3 regions of the Agrobacterium sp. DKPNP3 genome follow, and region 2 is predicted to be linked to each of the others. Evidence: predicted binding sites of a transcription regulator. Region 2 holds the regulator's gene; each other region holds the start of a gene.

Region 1 (5,413 bases), on a different contig from region 2:
GAGCCTGCCGGTGCCTTGCCAGCCCATGACCCCACACATGGCTGCCATGATGCTGTTTTTTCTGGCGCGCTGGCGCGAACGCGATAATATCAAGACTTATGGCGGGCCCCTCCTCCCATCCGGGGCCTGCGTGGCGAAGGAGACAACGACCATCATACGAAATGCCCTCGTTCCTGAACTTGCCGTCAGCGACTGGCAGAAGAGCCGCGCTTTTTATTGCGACCTGATTGGCTTCCATGTGGTTTACGAGCGCCCCGAAGAGGGCTTTACCTATCTGGCGCTGGGCGACGCAGAGCTGATGATTGACCAGATTGGTGCGACCCGGACCTTTGTGGCGGGCAATGCCTCGCTCGATGCGCCGTTGGGCCGCGGCATGAACCTGCAGATCGCCGTTCCCTCCCTGCAGCCCATTCTATTCCGGCTGGAGCGGTCTGCCATCGATCTCGTCATGCCGCTTGAGGAAAAGTGGTACAGGCGCGGCACGGTCGAAGTGGGGAACCGGCAATTCATCGTCGCCGATCCCGACGGGTATCTGATCCGCCCCTTCGAGAGCCTCGGCGAACGCCCCTTCCGGTTCGGTTGAGCCATGTTGCCCTTTCTGCCGCGGGCGGTGGTGTTCGACATGGATGGATTGTTGATCGAGAGCGAGAGGCTTTATCGCGATTCATTTCTGGCGGCCTCGGATGAAGGCGGCCATGGCATGGAGGTGGAGACCTATCAGAAGGTCTGCGGCAGCCCGTGGGACGTCATCACCGGCACCATCTTTGCCGATTATGGCGCGGATTTTCCCATCGACAGTTTTCGAGACGCCTGGCTCCGGCATCTTGGCGTGATGATGGCTGATGGCGTGGCGTTGAAGCCGGGCGTCGTCGAAATCCTCGATCTGCTCGACCGGCTCAATATACGGCGCGCCATCGCCACCTCGTCCCGACACGCTTCGGTGACGCGGCACCTTGGGCCCCACGATCTTCTCGGACGTTTCGACACCATTGTCGCACGCGGGGACTATACGGAGCCGAAACCGGCGCCCATGCCCTATCTGACGGCGGCGCGACGGCTTTCCCTCGATCCCGGGCGCTGTCTTGCCTTGGAGGATTCCTACTCGGGTGTACGCTCGGCAACATCGGCGGGCATGATGACCATCATGGTGCCTGACGTTGCACCGCCGACGGAGGAAATGCGGGAGAAATGCGTGGCCGTCGCCAGCGACCTTAACGCCGTGGCGGCCATGTTGGAAAAGCTGGAGCCTTCAGGGTTTTGACGGCGTAAAGTACCACTTACGCTCGATCGCTCCTTCAATATCGAGACCGTTATAATGGGCCAGTAACAGCACATGGCCGAGGAGATCGGCGGTTTCGTCGGCCAGATCCCGCTTCGTCTCCTCTTTGCTCCTACCCTTAACGCGCGCCCTTCCTGTCAGCCGGTTCCAGGCCTGTGTGACCTCGCCAACCTCTTCCTGAAGCTTCAGCATGTACCAGTCCGGATCGCGGAATATCCCGTTTTCAGCGGCATATTTTTGCGACGCCTCTTCAAACCGACGCATCATGTCAGCAAACATTTGTTCATCCTTTGTTCACTCGCTAAAACTCTAATCATGATTCTCTGACGGCGTCGACCCGTCAGGGCGTCATGCAGCCATGAACAGAAATTTCCGGGACATGCGCATGCAAGCGCGATAGAGAAAAGATATTCAAACAATCATGCCGTCACCCATGTCCCATCTCGACTTCCTGGCGTCATTCGTCGCCGCACACAGACCGGTGCTGCTCGCCATGTTTGCCGGCGCAGCCCTTCTTGCCGGCCTTGCCCGCGGCTTTTCCGGCTTCGGCGCGGCGCTCATATTCATCCCGCTTGCGAGCGCCATCGTCGGGCCACGTGTGGCTTCGGCGGTTCTGCTGGTGGTGGACGCCGTGCTAACTGTCGGCATGATACCGCCCGCCTTCCGCATGGCGGACCGGCGGGACGTGTTCACCATGGCGACCGGCGCCCTTGTCGGCGTTCCCGTCGGCACAATGTTGCTCGCCAAGGGTGATCCCTTGACGCTGCGCTGGCTCATTTCAGGCGTCGTCGTGGTGCTGCTCGTGTTCCTGTTGTCCGGCTGGCGTTACAGCGGCCGGCCGAAGACGCCGCTCACCCTTCTCACCGGACTCGTGGCTGGCCTGTTTTCAGGCGCCGCCCAGCTGGGTGGCCCGCCCGTCGTCGCCTATTGGCTGGGCGGCGCGCTGAAGGGCGCTTTCGTGCGCGCCAATGTCATTCTTTATTTTGCGGTATCGACGATATTTTCCCTGGCCAGCTATCTTTTGGGCGGCCTGTTCAGCTTCGATGTCTTCGTGTTTTTCCTGCTGGCGTTGCCCTTTTACGGTGCGGGCCTTTACGCAGGGTCGCGATTACATGGGTTTGCCGATGAGGCATCCTTCAGGCGCATCTGCTACGGGCTGATCGCCATGTCTGCCGTCATCGGCCTGCCCTTGTTCGATTCGCTGCTGAAATAGGCGGGCCACGACGCCCCGCCGACTTGCCTTTACGGGTACATGCGGACCTTCGACCAGGCACCGTCAGGCGTCTCGCGGCGGAATTCGATGCGGTCATGCAGGCGGAACTTGCGATCATGCCAGAATTCGATGCTCACTGGGCGAATGCGGAAACCGGACCAGTGGGATGGGCGCGGAATATCGCCGATCGCATATTTGGCAGTATATTCGGCCACGGCCTTTTCCAGCGCGAAACGGCCCTCCAGCGGCCGCGACTGCTTGGAGGCCCAGGCGCCGATGCGGCTGCCGCGCGGGCGGGAGGCGTAATAGGCATCCGCCTCCGCGTCGCTCACGATCTCCACCTCGCCCCGCAGGCGCACCTGTCGCCGCAGGCTCTTCCAGTGGAAACACATGGCCGCTTTTTTCTGGCCGAGGATCTCCCGGCCCTTCTGGCTTTCGAAATTCGTGTAGAACACGAAGCCGCGGTCATCGACACCTTTCAGCAGCACCATGCGCACGTTCGGAAGGCCATTTTCGTCCACGGTGGCGAGTGCCACTGCGTTCGGATCATTGATTTCGGAAGCCGTCGCGTCCTTCAGCCACTCGGCAAAAAGCGTGAAAGGTTCATTTTCTTCCGTGAAGTCACTGGATGTTAACCCCGTTTCCGACATATTGACTAAAATGCTCCCGAGCTGATTTGGACCCCAGAGATGATCTCTGGTGAAAGATGGTGACCGTCATAGCAAAGTCGAACAGTCGAACAAAGAGCCTCCTTTCGTCGGTAGCGGAAGTTTCCGCCGTCGTGTCGATGCTTGTGGTGCTGAGCGGATGTGTCAGCCTCGATCTGTTCGGCGGCGACAAGGTCGACCGCTCGCTTTCCACTGCCTCCGTGCCCAACCAGCAGAATGGCAGCGCCCAGACCGACGACGTAACCATTCGCAATGCGGTCACATCGGCCGATCTCGCCAAGCTTGCAGATCAGCCGCTGCCCTGGGCGAACGCCGCCACCGGCAGCGCAGGCGTCGTCACCGCCATTCGCGAAGACAAATCAAGCGGTTTCGTCTGCCGTCAATTCAAGACCACGCGTCACTCCTTCGAGGGTGTGGCAGCTTATTCCGGGCAGGCCTGCCTGTCGGAAACCGGCGAATGGTTGATGACCCGATTCGAGCAGAAATAATCTGTTTACCCTCCCGCAGGGAATAAAGCCGGCCCGCGCGCGGCCCGCATCCTCCGTAAAGGAGTGATTAGCAACTTATTGCAACAGTCGACGTTGATTAAACCGAGGGCGCGCAGGCGAATGAACGCAGGCACCCCTTATCGGAGAGGTTCGTTTCAGGATTGCGCCATGAAGGGCGGCAGCGCCTGAGCCAACGTAGCTGGTGCTTCGCATGCGCGATCCATATTCTATCCTCGGCGTAAAACGTGACGCCCGCCACGACGAGATCAAGGCCGCCTGGCGCACGAAGGCGAAAACCGTTCACCCGGACGCCAATCGCGACGATCCCGATGCGTCGGCGCGCTTTGCCGAGATCGGTCAGGCCTACGACCTTCTGAAAGACCCGAAAAAGCGCGATCTCTACGATCAGGCCCGCAAGGCCGCGGAAAAGAGAAAGGCCGGCGAAACCATCATGCAGCAGCGGGAAGCCGCGCGCGAGGCTGCCGAACGTGCCAAGGCCGCCGAAAAGCTGATGGAGGAACTGGCCCGCGCGGACGCCCGCAACCGGACGCAGACCGGCCACAAAGCCGATAGCAAACCGGAAAGCGCCGAAGACATCGTCGAGCGCATCTTCGGCGCAGACGCCCAGAATGATCCCAAGGTGCAGCAGGCGGCGGAAGCCGCAAAGGCGGCCGCGAGCGCTGCGAAAGGCGATATGCCCGCAGCCACAGCCTCCGGCGATGACAAGACCGCGCCCGCCTCGCTCGCTGCCAATCTTTTCAGCGCGCTGGTGCGGCGGTTCCGTGCGCCGCAGCCGGCTCCGGAAAAAGTGCCTGACATCACCGCAGAAGCCATCGTTACGGTCGCCGATCTGCTCGAGAAGAAGTGGATTACCGTTTCTCTTGCCGACGAGCGGGACGTCCGGTTCCAGCTCGAGCCCGGGATGACCGATGGCCATGTTGTGCGGCTGAAGGGACAGGGGCTGAAGCTCCCCAACATGGCGCGCGGCGATCTTGCAGTCACGTTGCTTGCCGCGCGCGACGATGTGTTTTCGCTGCGTGGCTTCGATATTCACACGACGCTTGCCATTTCGCTCAGCGATGCGGTTCTGGGTTGCGACGCGAAGGTCGTGACGCCGCTCGGCGAAGAAACCATCACCATTCCGGCCTGGTCAGGCTCGGACCGCGCCCTCCGGCTTGCTGGCAAGGGCCTTGCCGACGGCAAGGGTGGATCGGGCGATCTCGTCATCGAATTGCGCATCGTCCTGCACGAGAAACCGGATGAAAAGGTAACCGACCTGATGCGCCACATGCGCGAAGGCCTTTATTTGTGAAAGTTTTGCGAATAGCCGGGACAACGCACCCTTTGTTACGCTCCCTAACAGTTGATGATCTTTGGCAATCTTGAACAGGATTGCAGCCTATGCCATAGGCAGGATCAATCGAAAGTATCAGGGAGCATAAAATGGCTCAGGCATCCGGCCTTATGGCTGGCAAACGCGGCCTCATCATGGGTGTCGCCAATAACCGCTCAATCGCTTGGGGCATTGCCAAGGCATGTGCGGACGCTGGCGCGGAACTCGCACTCACCTGGCAGGGCGATGCGCTCAAGAAGCGCGTCGAGCCGCTGGCACAGGAACTCGGCGCCTTCATGGCCGGCCATTGCGATGTGACCGATCTCGAGACGATTGATGCCGTTTTTGCCGCGCTGGAAAAGCATTGGGGCAAGATCGACTTCGTCGTGCACGCGATTGCTTTTTCCGACAAGGACGAGCTGACCGGCCGTT
Region 2 (5,413 bases):
CATCCACGTTGCCTATGGCCGGGCGGAAGTGGTGCACGGCATCTCGCTATCCATGACATCGGGCAGCATCGTCACGGTCATCGGGGCGAACGGAGCGGGGAAAACCACGCTGCTCAACGCCATCATGGGTGTCGTGCCTTCGCGCGGGACCATTCTTTACGACGGCGCGCCGGTGCCCGAGACGATCGAGGGCCGCGTTGCCGCCGGCCTCTGCCTGGTGCCGGAAAGGCGAGAATTATTCGGCTCGATGACGGTTGAGGACAATGTCGAACTTGGCGGTTTCCTGCGTTCCCGTCAGGAGCGCGACGAGACACGCGATGCTGTTTACACACTCTTCCCGCGCCTTCGCGAACGCCGCAAGCAGCTCGCCGGAACACTGTCCGGCGGCGAAAGGCAGATGCTGGCGCTCGCGCGGGCGTTGATGAGCCGGCCGAGACTGCTGCTTCTCGATGAGCCGAGCCTTGGACTTGCACCGCTGATTGTCGCCGAAATCCTGCGTATCGTCGCCGACCTGCGTCAAACCGGTGTCTCCATCCTGTTGGTCGAGCAGAATGCCCGCGCCGCGCTCGAAATTGCCGACGAAGCTTATCTCGTCGAACTTGGTGAAGTGCGCCGCTCAGGCCCAGCTTCCGAACTCGCCGTCGATCCCGCTCTGATGGCGAGTTATCTCGGGCCGGGCGAACACGCCATCCAGTGACATCCGCGACCGCTTCGTGCTGACGCTCGGCCCCGTGGAAACGGGGCGTGGCTCCGCGTGGGCGCCGCTATGACAGCAGTCCAACCGCAACTCCATCTTCCAGGAGGCTTTAGATGAATTACGTCCTGACGCTGCGCTGCCCCAACAGAAGCGGAATTGTCGCTGCGGTCTCGGGCCGCATCGCACAGCATGGCGGCGATATTTATGAAGCTCAACAATTCGACGACCATGAAACGGGCATGTTTTTCATGCGTGTCGCCTTCTCCATGGCCGGCGACGAGGCAGGCTTTCGCAATGGACTTGCCGCGGAGATCGATCGCTTCGCTCTCGACGCCACGCTGCGTCGAGCAGGTGCGCCGCGCAAGCTGCTGCTGCTCGTTTCCCGCTTCGACCACTGCCTCGGCGATCTTCTCTATCGCCACCGCATCGGCGAATTGAATGCCGAGATCGTCGGCATCGTCGGCAACCACCCCCGCGAGGCCCTGAACCTCACGCTGATGGGCGGGATAAAGTATCATCACCTGCCGGTGACAAAAGACAACAAGGCCGAACAGGAAACAAGCATCAAGGACATCATCGAAGAAACGGGCACCGACCTCGTCGTTCTTGCCCGCTACATGCAGATCCTGTCGGACAACTTCTCCGAATACTTATCCGGGCGCTGCATCAACATTCATCACTCCTTCCTGCCTGGTTTCAAAGGCGCAAAGCCCTATCACCAAGCCCATGAGAGGGGCGTCAAAATGATCGGTGCAACGGCCCATTACGTCACCCGCGATCTCGATGAAGGGCCGATCATCTGCCAGGACGTCGAGCCGGTCAGCCACGCCGATACGCCGGATGAGCTGGTCCGTAAGGGACGCGACATCGAGCGACGCGTGCTGGCCCGGGCGGTCTCATGGCACCTTGAGGACCGGGTGCTTCTCAACAAGAACAAGACGGTCGTTTTCGCGCGATAGCACAGCTCGATCTACACCCTGACCTGAAACGCGGAACAAATGGGACGCGTCGGGGCCTCGCCTGGGAACGACTTCTGGAGCTTTGGTTACCTCCAATTTGCGAAATGTAAATCCGAGCGAAGCTTAACCAGATTTTAGGGGATTGCGGAACACATATGGAACATATAGTGTTCGTTCTGTATTTGTTTCGCGACTCCAGCGACGATTCTCAAGGGTGTTTTCCTCATGCTCACGCGCAAACAGCAGGAATTGCTTCTCTTCATTCATGAGCGAATGAAAGAGTCCGGCGTGCCGCCCTCCTTCGATGAAATGAAGGATGCACTCGATCTCGCTTCCAAATCCGGCATCCACCGGCTGATCACGGCGCTCGAAGAGCGCGGGTTTATTCGCCGGCTACCCAACAGGGCGCGAGCGCTCGAAGTCATCAAGCTTCCGGAGGCTTATACGCCGGGCGCAAGGCCGCAGCGCGGCTTCTCACCGAGCGTTATCGAAGGCAGTCTCGGCAAACCGAAAACGCCGGAGCCGCCCCCTGCTCCCAAGGCACCCGCAAATGACATTGCAGGTGCGGCGACCGTACCTGTCATGGGCCGGATCGCTGCCGGTGTGCCGATCTCGGCCATTCAGAACAATACACATGACGTGGCCGTTCCAGTGGACATGCTAGGCTCAGGTGAACATTACGCGCTTGAGGTCAAGGGCGATTCGATGATCGAGGCCGGCATCTTCGATGGCGATACGGTCATCATCCGCAATGGCAATACGGCCAATCCGGGCGATATCGTTGTGGCGCTGGTGGACGATGAAGAGGCGACGCTGAAGCGGTTCCGCCGCAAGGGCGCGTCCATCGCGCTGGAGGCTGCAAACCCGGCCTACGAGACCCGCATTTTTGGGCCTGATCGGGTGAAAATTCAGGGCAAGCTGGTGGGGCTTATCCGGCGCTATCATTGATGCCGCCGCCGGTCCGGATAAAAGCGGATCGATTGGCAAGACATATCTAGCCTTCAAGATGAATGGCGCGTCATTCCGGTGGATTGATGCGCTTTTTTTTCTTTTGAAGCGATGAAGGTGCTTTTGAAAGGGTCAAGGCACGAATTCGGCATGATGTCGTTCACCCATCAACGGGCTTTATGAGTGCGATGGATTCTTTGCGATATTCGCCGCAACGTCGCTGGTATAAAACTGCGACACAGTCAGGAGACACGCCATGTACGATCTTTATATCGCAAACAAGAACTACTCCTCCTGGTCGCTGCGGCCATGGGTGTTGATGCGCACGCTCGGTATTGCCTTTGAAGAGAAACTCGTTCCCTTTGGCGAAGGCGTCTCATTTTCCACCTTTTCTCCCACCGGCAAGGTCCCCTGCCTCGTCGATGAGGGTGTGACGGTCTGGGAATCGCTGTCGATCGCGGAATATCTCGCCGAGCGTCATCAAGGGGTCTGGGCAAGCGACAAGCAGGCCAGAGCCTGGTCGCGTTCGGCGGCAAGCGAAATGCATGCGGGATTTTCGTCGCTGCGCAATCTCTACCCCATGTCGGTCGGCATTCGTGTCACGCCAAACGGCGGTGATGCCGGGCTGGCAGCTGATATCAAGCGTATCGATGTTTTATGGAGCGAAGGCCTTTCGACCTTCGGTGGTCCTTATCTCGCCGGCCAGAAGTTCACGGCAGTGGATGCCTTCTTCTGCCCCGTGGCATTCCGTTTCCAGACTTACGGTGCGGATCTATCCCCCGCAGCAAAGGCCTATTGCGATCGCCTGCTCGCCCTGCCCGCCATGCGCGAATGGTATGAGGCAGGCCTGAAAGAAATGTGGCGGGACCCGGCGCATGAAGCCGAAATCGCCAGCATCGGTCAGTTGACTGCGGATCTGCGCGCGAAGGCTTGAGACGCTTTGCCGGCGGCAATCATTGCGACGCCGCCAGCAGACGCGTGATCGTTTCCGGTAGCTCATGCTCGTAGCGACCAGATTTCCAATCGTAATATCGATGTTCGCTCCACGGCCGGTTCATGCCTGCGGTCGAAGCGCGCAGTTTCTCGACGACGCCCGGCTGATTGGCTGACGCGAAGTTGATCTCCACTGAACCAATGCGGCGCAAGATGCCGCGATTGAGAAGCAGCGCGCCTGAGCGGCAGTGTGAAAACGAGGTTCTTTGGGAAACAATGACGACGTCGGCGATGTCACATGCCTTTCCAGCCAGACGCCCTTCCTCCAGCACGATGATCCATTCGCCGCTCTGTGCCTGCGCCACGCACCAGCGACCCGGCTTGCAGGTGAAAACGCCCGGCGTTCCCGCTTTCAGCGCAACCGCCATCTCGCGTGCGGCGGCTCTCAACTCCTCCTGCGACAGCTTTGCTTTATTGGTAAACGTCTCTGGCCGGTCCCGCTGCAGAATAACCGGCGCCTGCGGTGTCTTAGCAAGCAGCAGCGCCCTCTGCCACTGGTCATAAATAAAGCCATGGGGTCGGGTTCTCGTGGTGTAAACCTTCTCATCGGCAAGAAGCGCCACCAGCGAGCCATCTTCATGAACGAGGAGATCCGGCAGATCGCGTTGAAATGTCGTTGCCGAGAGCCCGAAGGCAAGCAGCAGAGGCGGGATGCCCAAGAGCGCCAGGCGGGTGCGCAACAGGGTGAGCAGCAGAAAGCCGGCCGAGGCGATACCGATGAACCAGCCATGCGGGCGTCCGGTCGCTGCGCTTCCGCCCCAGGACGCAACTTCGTCCGCGACCTCGATGACCATCGCCATGCCATAGCCCATCACCTTCAGAAATGGCGCGTCGAGCCCGAACGGCATCAGCAGCATGGCGATCAGACCGAAGGGCATCACAATCAGCGACATCAGCGGCGTCGCGGCAAGATTGGCGAAAAGTCCATAGGTGGTGACACGTTGGAAATGTTCGGCGGAATAGATTGCCGTCGAAAGCCCGCCAATCAGGGACGTCGTGATGACGCCCCCCATCACAGCGCCTGCCATCTGCGCGACCGTGATCCAGCTGGGCTTTCTTCCCATATAAAGACGCTCGCGAACACTACGCCGGCGGCTCCAGGCGGCGTAGGCGGAAACAAGCGCGATTGTCGCGGCAAAAGACATCTGAAAGCTTGGCCCCATCACTTCGGAGGGCGAGAGCGCGAGAACAATGAGAGCGGAAAGCGCGACATTTCTGAGGCTGAGCGACGGCTGGTCAAACAGCACCGCGACCAACATGATCGACATCATCAGCCAGGCCCGTTCAGCGGAAACCGCGAAGCCGGAGATCAGATAGTAGCATAGCGTCATCACGAGCGCTGCGAAGGCGGATATCTTCTTGACTGGCCGTCGCTGGGCAAAGGCCGGAAACAGGCTGAATCCCATCCTCATGCCGACAAAGAAGATGCCTGACGCCAGGGCCATGTTGAGCCCGGATATGGCGACGATATGGGCAAGCCCCGACACCCGCAACGCCTCCATTGTCTCCGGCGATATGGCCTGTCGCTCATCGGTGACGATGGAGGCGGCGAAGGCACCCGCGTCGCCTCCGATCGTCGTGCGAATGCGCTCGGCGATGGCGGCGCGCAGGCGATAGAGCCACATGTCGGCCATCTCCAGCCAACCCTCGGCCCCAAGGTTCGCCATCGCCAACGGCTGGGGCGGCTGGTAAAAGAAGCCTGTCGCTCCAATACCGCGGAAATAGGATGAAAAGGCGAAATCGTTCAATCCCGGCAGAGCCGGTCCGGACGGCGGAGAAAGCCGCGCCTTGCCGCGAATGATCGCGCCTATCGGCA
Region 3 (5,413 bases), on a different contig from region 2:
CGAAAGACTGTTTCACGGCGCAGACGCGCCGTGGCTGGATGCCGGATCTAGTCCGGCATGACGGAGGAGAGGTTTTCGAACCCTGCCGTCACCCGCAACCTTGAGGATGATCCCAACCCCGACGGTCAGCTTAGCGCCACCGCAATCTCGGCCGCGAGCTGCGCATTGTTGCGAACCAGCGCGATATTGGTCTCGAGGCTGCGGCCGTCCGTCAGGCGGAAAATGTCGCCCAGCAGGTACGGCGTCACCGCCTTGCCTGTCACTTCATCGCGTTCGGCATGCGAGATGGCGCGGTTGATGTAGATTTCCATTTCCTCGCGCGGAATTTCGTCGGCTTCCGGCACGGGATTGGCTACCAGCATGCCGCCATCGATGCCGAGCTGTTCGCGGGTCGTCTGGAAGTTGGCGATTGCGGCCGGGCTGTTCAGCGAAAGTGGGCTCGCCAGGCCGGAGGAGCGCGACCAGAAGGCCGGGAACTCTTCCGAGCCGAAGGTGACGACGGGTACGCCGTTGGTTTCGAGGACTTCGAGCGTCTTCGGAATATCGAGAATGGCTTTCGCGCCGGCGCAGACGACGATGACGCCCGTTTTGGCAAGCTCGGTCAGGTCGGCGGAAATGTCGAAGGTCTCTTCCGCACCCTTGTGCACACCGCCAATGCCGCCGGTCGCGAAAACGCGGATGCCGGCGCGGGCAGCGGCGATCATGGTGGCGGCAACCGTCGTCGCGCCCGTGCGGCGCTCGGCGATCGCAAAGGCGATATCGGCGCGCGAGACCTTCATGGCATCCGTGGTCTGGGCCAGCGCCTCGAGCTGATCCTTCTCAAGGCCTATATGCAGCGTGCCGTGAATGACGGCGATGGTGGCCGGAACCGCGCCCTGATCACGGATGATCTGCTCGACGCTTTCCGCCATCTCGATATTGCCGGGATAGGGCATGCCGTGGGTAATGATGGTCGATTCGAGCGCAACGAGCGGCGCACCGCGCTGCTTGGCGGCGGCGACTTCCTGAGAATAGACGATCGGCAGGAGAGGGGAGATGGGGCGGGTCATTTCATCTGTTCCAGTTCTTAAAAGCGGGTTCATGCCAGCATTTCGGCCTGGGGAACAAGCCCCAACATGGCTTCGACACTGTCTTTTGATAGGTCGTGGGATGTCGCAAAGGGTGACTGCACGGTAATCGCCGCTGCCGCGGCTCCCTGTCTCAACGCCTCCCTAATTGTTTTTCCCTCCGCAATGGCAGCGAGGTAACCGGAGGCCATGGCATCCCCGGCGCCGGTGACGTCCTTCACTTCGCGGATGAGGGGCGGGTGGAGGATTGCTTTTTCCGTTTCGTTGAAGGCCACGACTTCGCTTGCGCCGCGGGTGACGACGCCGCCGGAAAGCCCGGCCTCGCGCAAAATATCGGGCCAGTCACGAACATTTTTCGCCGTCTCGCCGGTAAGAGCGCGGGCTTCCGCCTCATTCATGAAGAGAATGTCGATATCGCCGAGCGCCGCTTTCAGCTTCACCGCCTTTGCAGGCGAAATGGCGATGGCGGCGAGCGGCTTTTCGCAGGCGCGGGCAACGAGGCCAAGTGCCGTCAGCGTATCCTCAGGCAGGTTGGCGTCGCAAAGCAGGATATCGCTCGCCGTGATCGCCTCGTGCACGGCGCGTATCTTGAGGCGGCGGGGCGTAAAGAGCTTGTAGAGGTCCATATCGGCAAGCGCGATGACGAGATTGCCGTCACGCTCCAGGATGGCGGTGTAGCTTGGCGTGCGCCGGTCGAGGAAGGTGAAAGGCGTGTCCTCGACTCCCGCCTGTCGCGCAGCCTCCGCCACCGCTTCGCCCGTCACGTCGCCGCCGCGTGGGGCGATGATACGGACTTGAAAGCCAAGCCGGGAAAGGTTGCGCGCGGCGTTGAAACCGCCACCGCCCGCCTCTTCCATCCACGAGCCGGGGTTGCTGGCGCCCGGCACCGTTTCAGTCTCGATCATGCCGCGCCTGTCGATGTGCGCGCCGCCCAGAACGAGTATTTTCTTCACGCTTGCATTTCCCTCTTTGGCGGATGGAAAGACCGGACGATTCGGCCTAAACTGACGTCTTCCTGACCTCGCCTCCAGTTTACGGCAAGGGGCCGCGCACAGAAAAACGAAAGCAGAACAAACGACTTATCACTATTTGTTTTCAATACGCTGGCTCAGCCTTGTGAAATGAGAACAAATAGAGTACATACCGTTCCCATACTGCTACATTGCCTGTGCGGCTTCAATAACCTAAAGGTGGTTCGGATGGCACAAAATTCTTTGCGTCTCGTAGAGGATAAATCGGTGGATAAAAGCAAGGCACTGGAAGCGGCGCTCTCCCAGATCGAACGGTCGTTCGGCAAGGGATCGATCATGAAGCTCGGTTCCAATGAAAATGTGGTTGAAGTGGAAACCGTTTCGACGGGCTCGCTCAGCCTGGATATCGCGCTCGGCATCGGCGGTCTGCCGAAGGGGCGCATCATTGAAATTTACGGTCCGGAAAGCTCGGGTAAAACGACGCTGGCGCTGCAGACCATTGCGGAAGCCCAGAAGAAGGGCGGCATCTGCGCCTTCGTCGATGCCGAACATGCGCTTGATCCGGTCTATGCCCGCAAGCTTGGCGTGGATCTGCAGAGCCTGCTGATCTCGCAGCCGGATACGGGCGAGCAGGCGCTTGAGATCACCGATACGCTCGTGCGCTCCGGCGCGGTCGACGTGCTCGTGGTCGACTCCGTTGCGGCGCTGACGCCGCGGGCGGAAATCGAAGGCGAGATGGGCGACAGCCTGCCGGGTCTTCAGGCGCGTCTGATGAGCCAGGCGCTGCGCAAGCTGACCGCTTCGATCTCCAAGTCGAAGTGCATGGTCATCTTCATCAACCAGATCCGTATGAAGATCGGCGTCATGTTCGGTTCGCCGGAAACGACGACCGGCGGTAACGCGCTCAAGTTCTACGCCTCCGTTCGCCTCGACATCCGCCGTATTGGCGCTGTCAAGGAACGCGAAGAGGTTGTCGGCAACCAGACCCGCGTCAAGGTCGTCAAGAACAAGATGGCGCCGCCCTTCAAGCAGGTGGAATTCGACATCATGTATGGCGAAGGCGTTTCCAAGACCGGCGAGCTGGTCGACCTCGGCGTAAAGGCCGGTATCGTTGAAAAGTCGGGTGCATGGTTCTCCTATAACAGCCAGCGTCTGGGGCAGGGGCGTGAAAACGCCAAGACCTTCCTGCGCGACAATCCGGATACGGCCAATGAGATCGAGCTGGCGTTGCGGCAGAATGCCGGTCTGATCGCTGACCGGTTCCTGCAGAATGGTGGTCCGGATTCCGGCGATGACGGCGACAGTGACGAAGGTTGATCCTGCCGTCAAGCGTCGGGCATCTGTTGCCGGGTTGCCTGCTTCGATGTGAACTGGATTGAACAAAATGGGCCGTGCGATTTCTTTCGCGTGGCCCTTTTTGTTTGCCTACGCGCCTTCACTGACCGCGGTGGCTGGACAGGGCCGGGCACGGACGATAAAAGCCAGTGATTTTGCAATATAGCCATCGTTTCCGATGGCAGGTGATGGACTCCAGCTGTGAGCGGTGTGTGGGCATGAGCGGTGTAAATGAAATTCGGTCGACCTTTCTCGACTACTTCAAGAAGAACGGACACGAGATTGTGCCCTCCAGCCCGCTGGTGCCGCGCAACGATCCGACGCTGATGTTCACCAATGCCGGCATGGTGCAGTTCAAGAACGTCTTTACCGGTCTGGAAAGCCGTCCCTATTCCACCGCCGCAACCGCGCAGAAATGCGTGCGCGCTGGCGGTAAGCATAATGACCTCGACAATGTCGGTTATACCGCCCGCCACCACACCTTCTTCGAAATGCTCGGCAATTTCTCCTTTGGCGATTATTTCAAGGAAGAGGCGATCACCCACGCCTGGAACCTGATCACCAAAGAATTCGGCATCGACCGCAATCGTCTGCTGGTCACGGTCTATCACACCGACGACGAGGCCTTTAACCTCTGGAAGAAGATCGCCGGTTTCTCCGACGACCGCATCATCCGCATCCCGACCAGCGACAATTTCTGGGCGATGGGCGATACCGGCCCCTGCGGTCCCTGTTCCGAAATCTTCTACGACCACGGCGATCATATCTGGGGCGGCCCGCCCGGCTCGCCGGAAGAAGATGGCGATCGCTTCATCGAAATCTGGAACCTCGTCTTCATGCAATATGAGCAGGTGACGAAGGAAGAGCGCATCGACCTGCCGCGCCCGTCGATCGATACCGGCATGGGTCTGGAGCGTATTTCCGCGCTGCTGCAGGGCAAACATGACAATTACGATACGGACCTGTTCCGGGCGCTGATTGCCGCTTCGGTGGAAGCGACAGGCGTTCCGGCTGAAGGTGAGAAACGCGCCAGCCACCGGGTCATCGCCGACCATCTGCGCTCGTCCGCCTTCCTCATTGCCGATGGCGTCCTGCCGTCCAATGAAGGCCGCGGTTATGTTCTGCGCCGCATCATGCGCCGCGCCATGCGCCATGCCGAACTTCTCGGCGCACGCGAGCCGCTGATCTACAAGCTGCTGCCGTCGCTGGTGCAGCAGATGGGCCGCGCCTATCCGGAACTGATCCGCGCCGAAGCGTTGATCTCCGAAACGCTGAAGCTCGAGGAAACCCGTTTCCGCAAGACGCTGGAACGCGGCCTGTCGCTGCTGTCGGACGCAACTTCCACCCTGCACAAGGGCGACATGCTGGATGGCGAAACCGCTTTCAAGCTTTACGACACCTATGGTTTCCCGCTCGACCTGACGCAAGACGCGCTGCGCGCCCGCGAAATCGGCGTCGACATCTCCGGCTTCACGGATGCCATGGAGCGCCAGAAGGCGGAAGCCCGCTCGCATTGGGCCGGCTCCGGCGACAAGGCCACCGAAACGATCTGGTTCGAGCTCAAGGAAAAGCTCGGCGCGACCGAGTTCCTCGGTTATGACACGGAGACTGCCGAAGGCGTCATTCAGGCCATCGTCAAGGACGGCAAGGCCGTTGAGAGCGCTGCGGATGGCGAGACCGTGCAGGTCGTCGTCAACCAGACGCCGTTTTATGGCGAGTCCGGCGGCCAGATGGGCGATACCGGCGTCATCACCGGCGACAACGGCGCCTTTGCCGTTTCCGACACCCAGAAGCGGGGCGAAGGCCTCTTCGTCCATATGGGCACCGTTTCCAAGGGCGGCCTGAGAGTCGGCGATGCCGTTCAGCTGACGGTCGATCATGACCGCCGCTCGCGTCTGCGCGCCAATCACTCCGCCACCCACCTGCTGCATGAGGCGTTGCGTGAAGTGCTCGGCACCCACGTTGCCCAGAAGGGGTCGCTGGTCGCGCCCGAGCGCCTGCGTTTCGACGTTTCACACCCGAAGCCAATGTCTGCCGAGG

Evidence for each region. Region 2 encodes LexA, which represses DNA repair genes until DNA is damaged. Its sites were predicted from a motif close to TGTTCNNNNTGTGTTCNG; they were not measured.
Region 1: ACUTJJ_RS16895 (MazG nucleotide pyrophosphohydrolase domain-containing protein) is a predicted target of LexA. The motif match lies at 1,560-1,577, and genes of this name have one in related genera.
Region 3: recA (recombinase RecA) is a predicted target of LexA. The motif match lies at 2,191-2,208, and genes of this name have one in related genera.

The regions. Positions count from the first base shown of each region.
Region 1 covers NZ_JBQYSN010000063.1:14,137-19,549, forward strand. The annotation lists gene ACUTJJ_RS16885 (bleomycin resistance protein) at 155-583, shown strand; gene ACUTJJ_RS16890 (HAD family hydrolase) at 587-1,261, shown strand; gene ACUTJJ_RS16895 (MazG nucleotide pyrophosphohydrolase domain-containing protein) at 1,250-1,558, opposite strand; gene ACUTJJ_RS16900 (TSUP family transporter) at 1,713-2,492, shown strand; gene pdxH (pyridoxamine 5'-phosphate oxidase) at 2,522-3,142, opposite strand; gene ACUTJJ_RS16910 (RT0821/Lpp0805 family surface protein) at 3,199-3,648, shown strand; gene ACUTJJ_RS16915 (DnaJ C-terminal domain-containing protein) at 3,860-4,960, shown strand; gene fabI (enoyl-ACP reductase FabI) at 5,092-5,413, shown strand, end outside.
Region 2 covers NZ_JBQYSN010000058.1:731-6,143, forward strand. The annotation lists gene ACUTJJ_RS16025 (ABC transporter ATP-binding protein) at 32-697, shown strand; gene purU (formyltetrahydrofolate deformylase) at 811-1,656, shown strand; gene lexA (transcriptional repressor LexA) at 1,882-2,604, shown strand; gene ACUTJJ_RS16040 (glutathione S-transferase family protein) at 2,861-3,538, shown strand; gene ACUTJJ_RS16045 (ComEC/Rec2 family competence protein) at 3,558-5,413, opposite strand, start outside.
Region 3 covers NZ_JBQYSN010000146.1:1,404-6,816, forward strand. The annotation lists gene ACUTJJ_RS24100 (pseudouridine-5'-phosphate glycosidase) at 126-1,049, opposite strand; gene ACUTJJ_RS24105 (carbohydrate kinase family protein) at 1,079-2,020, opposite strand; gene recA (recombinase RecA) at 2,267-3,355, shown strand; partial or broken gene alaS (alanine--tRNA ligase) at 3,592-5,413, shown strand, end outside.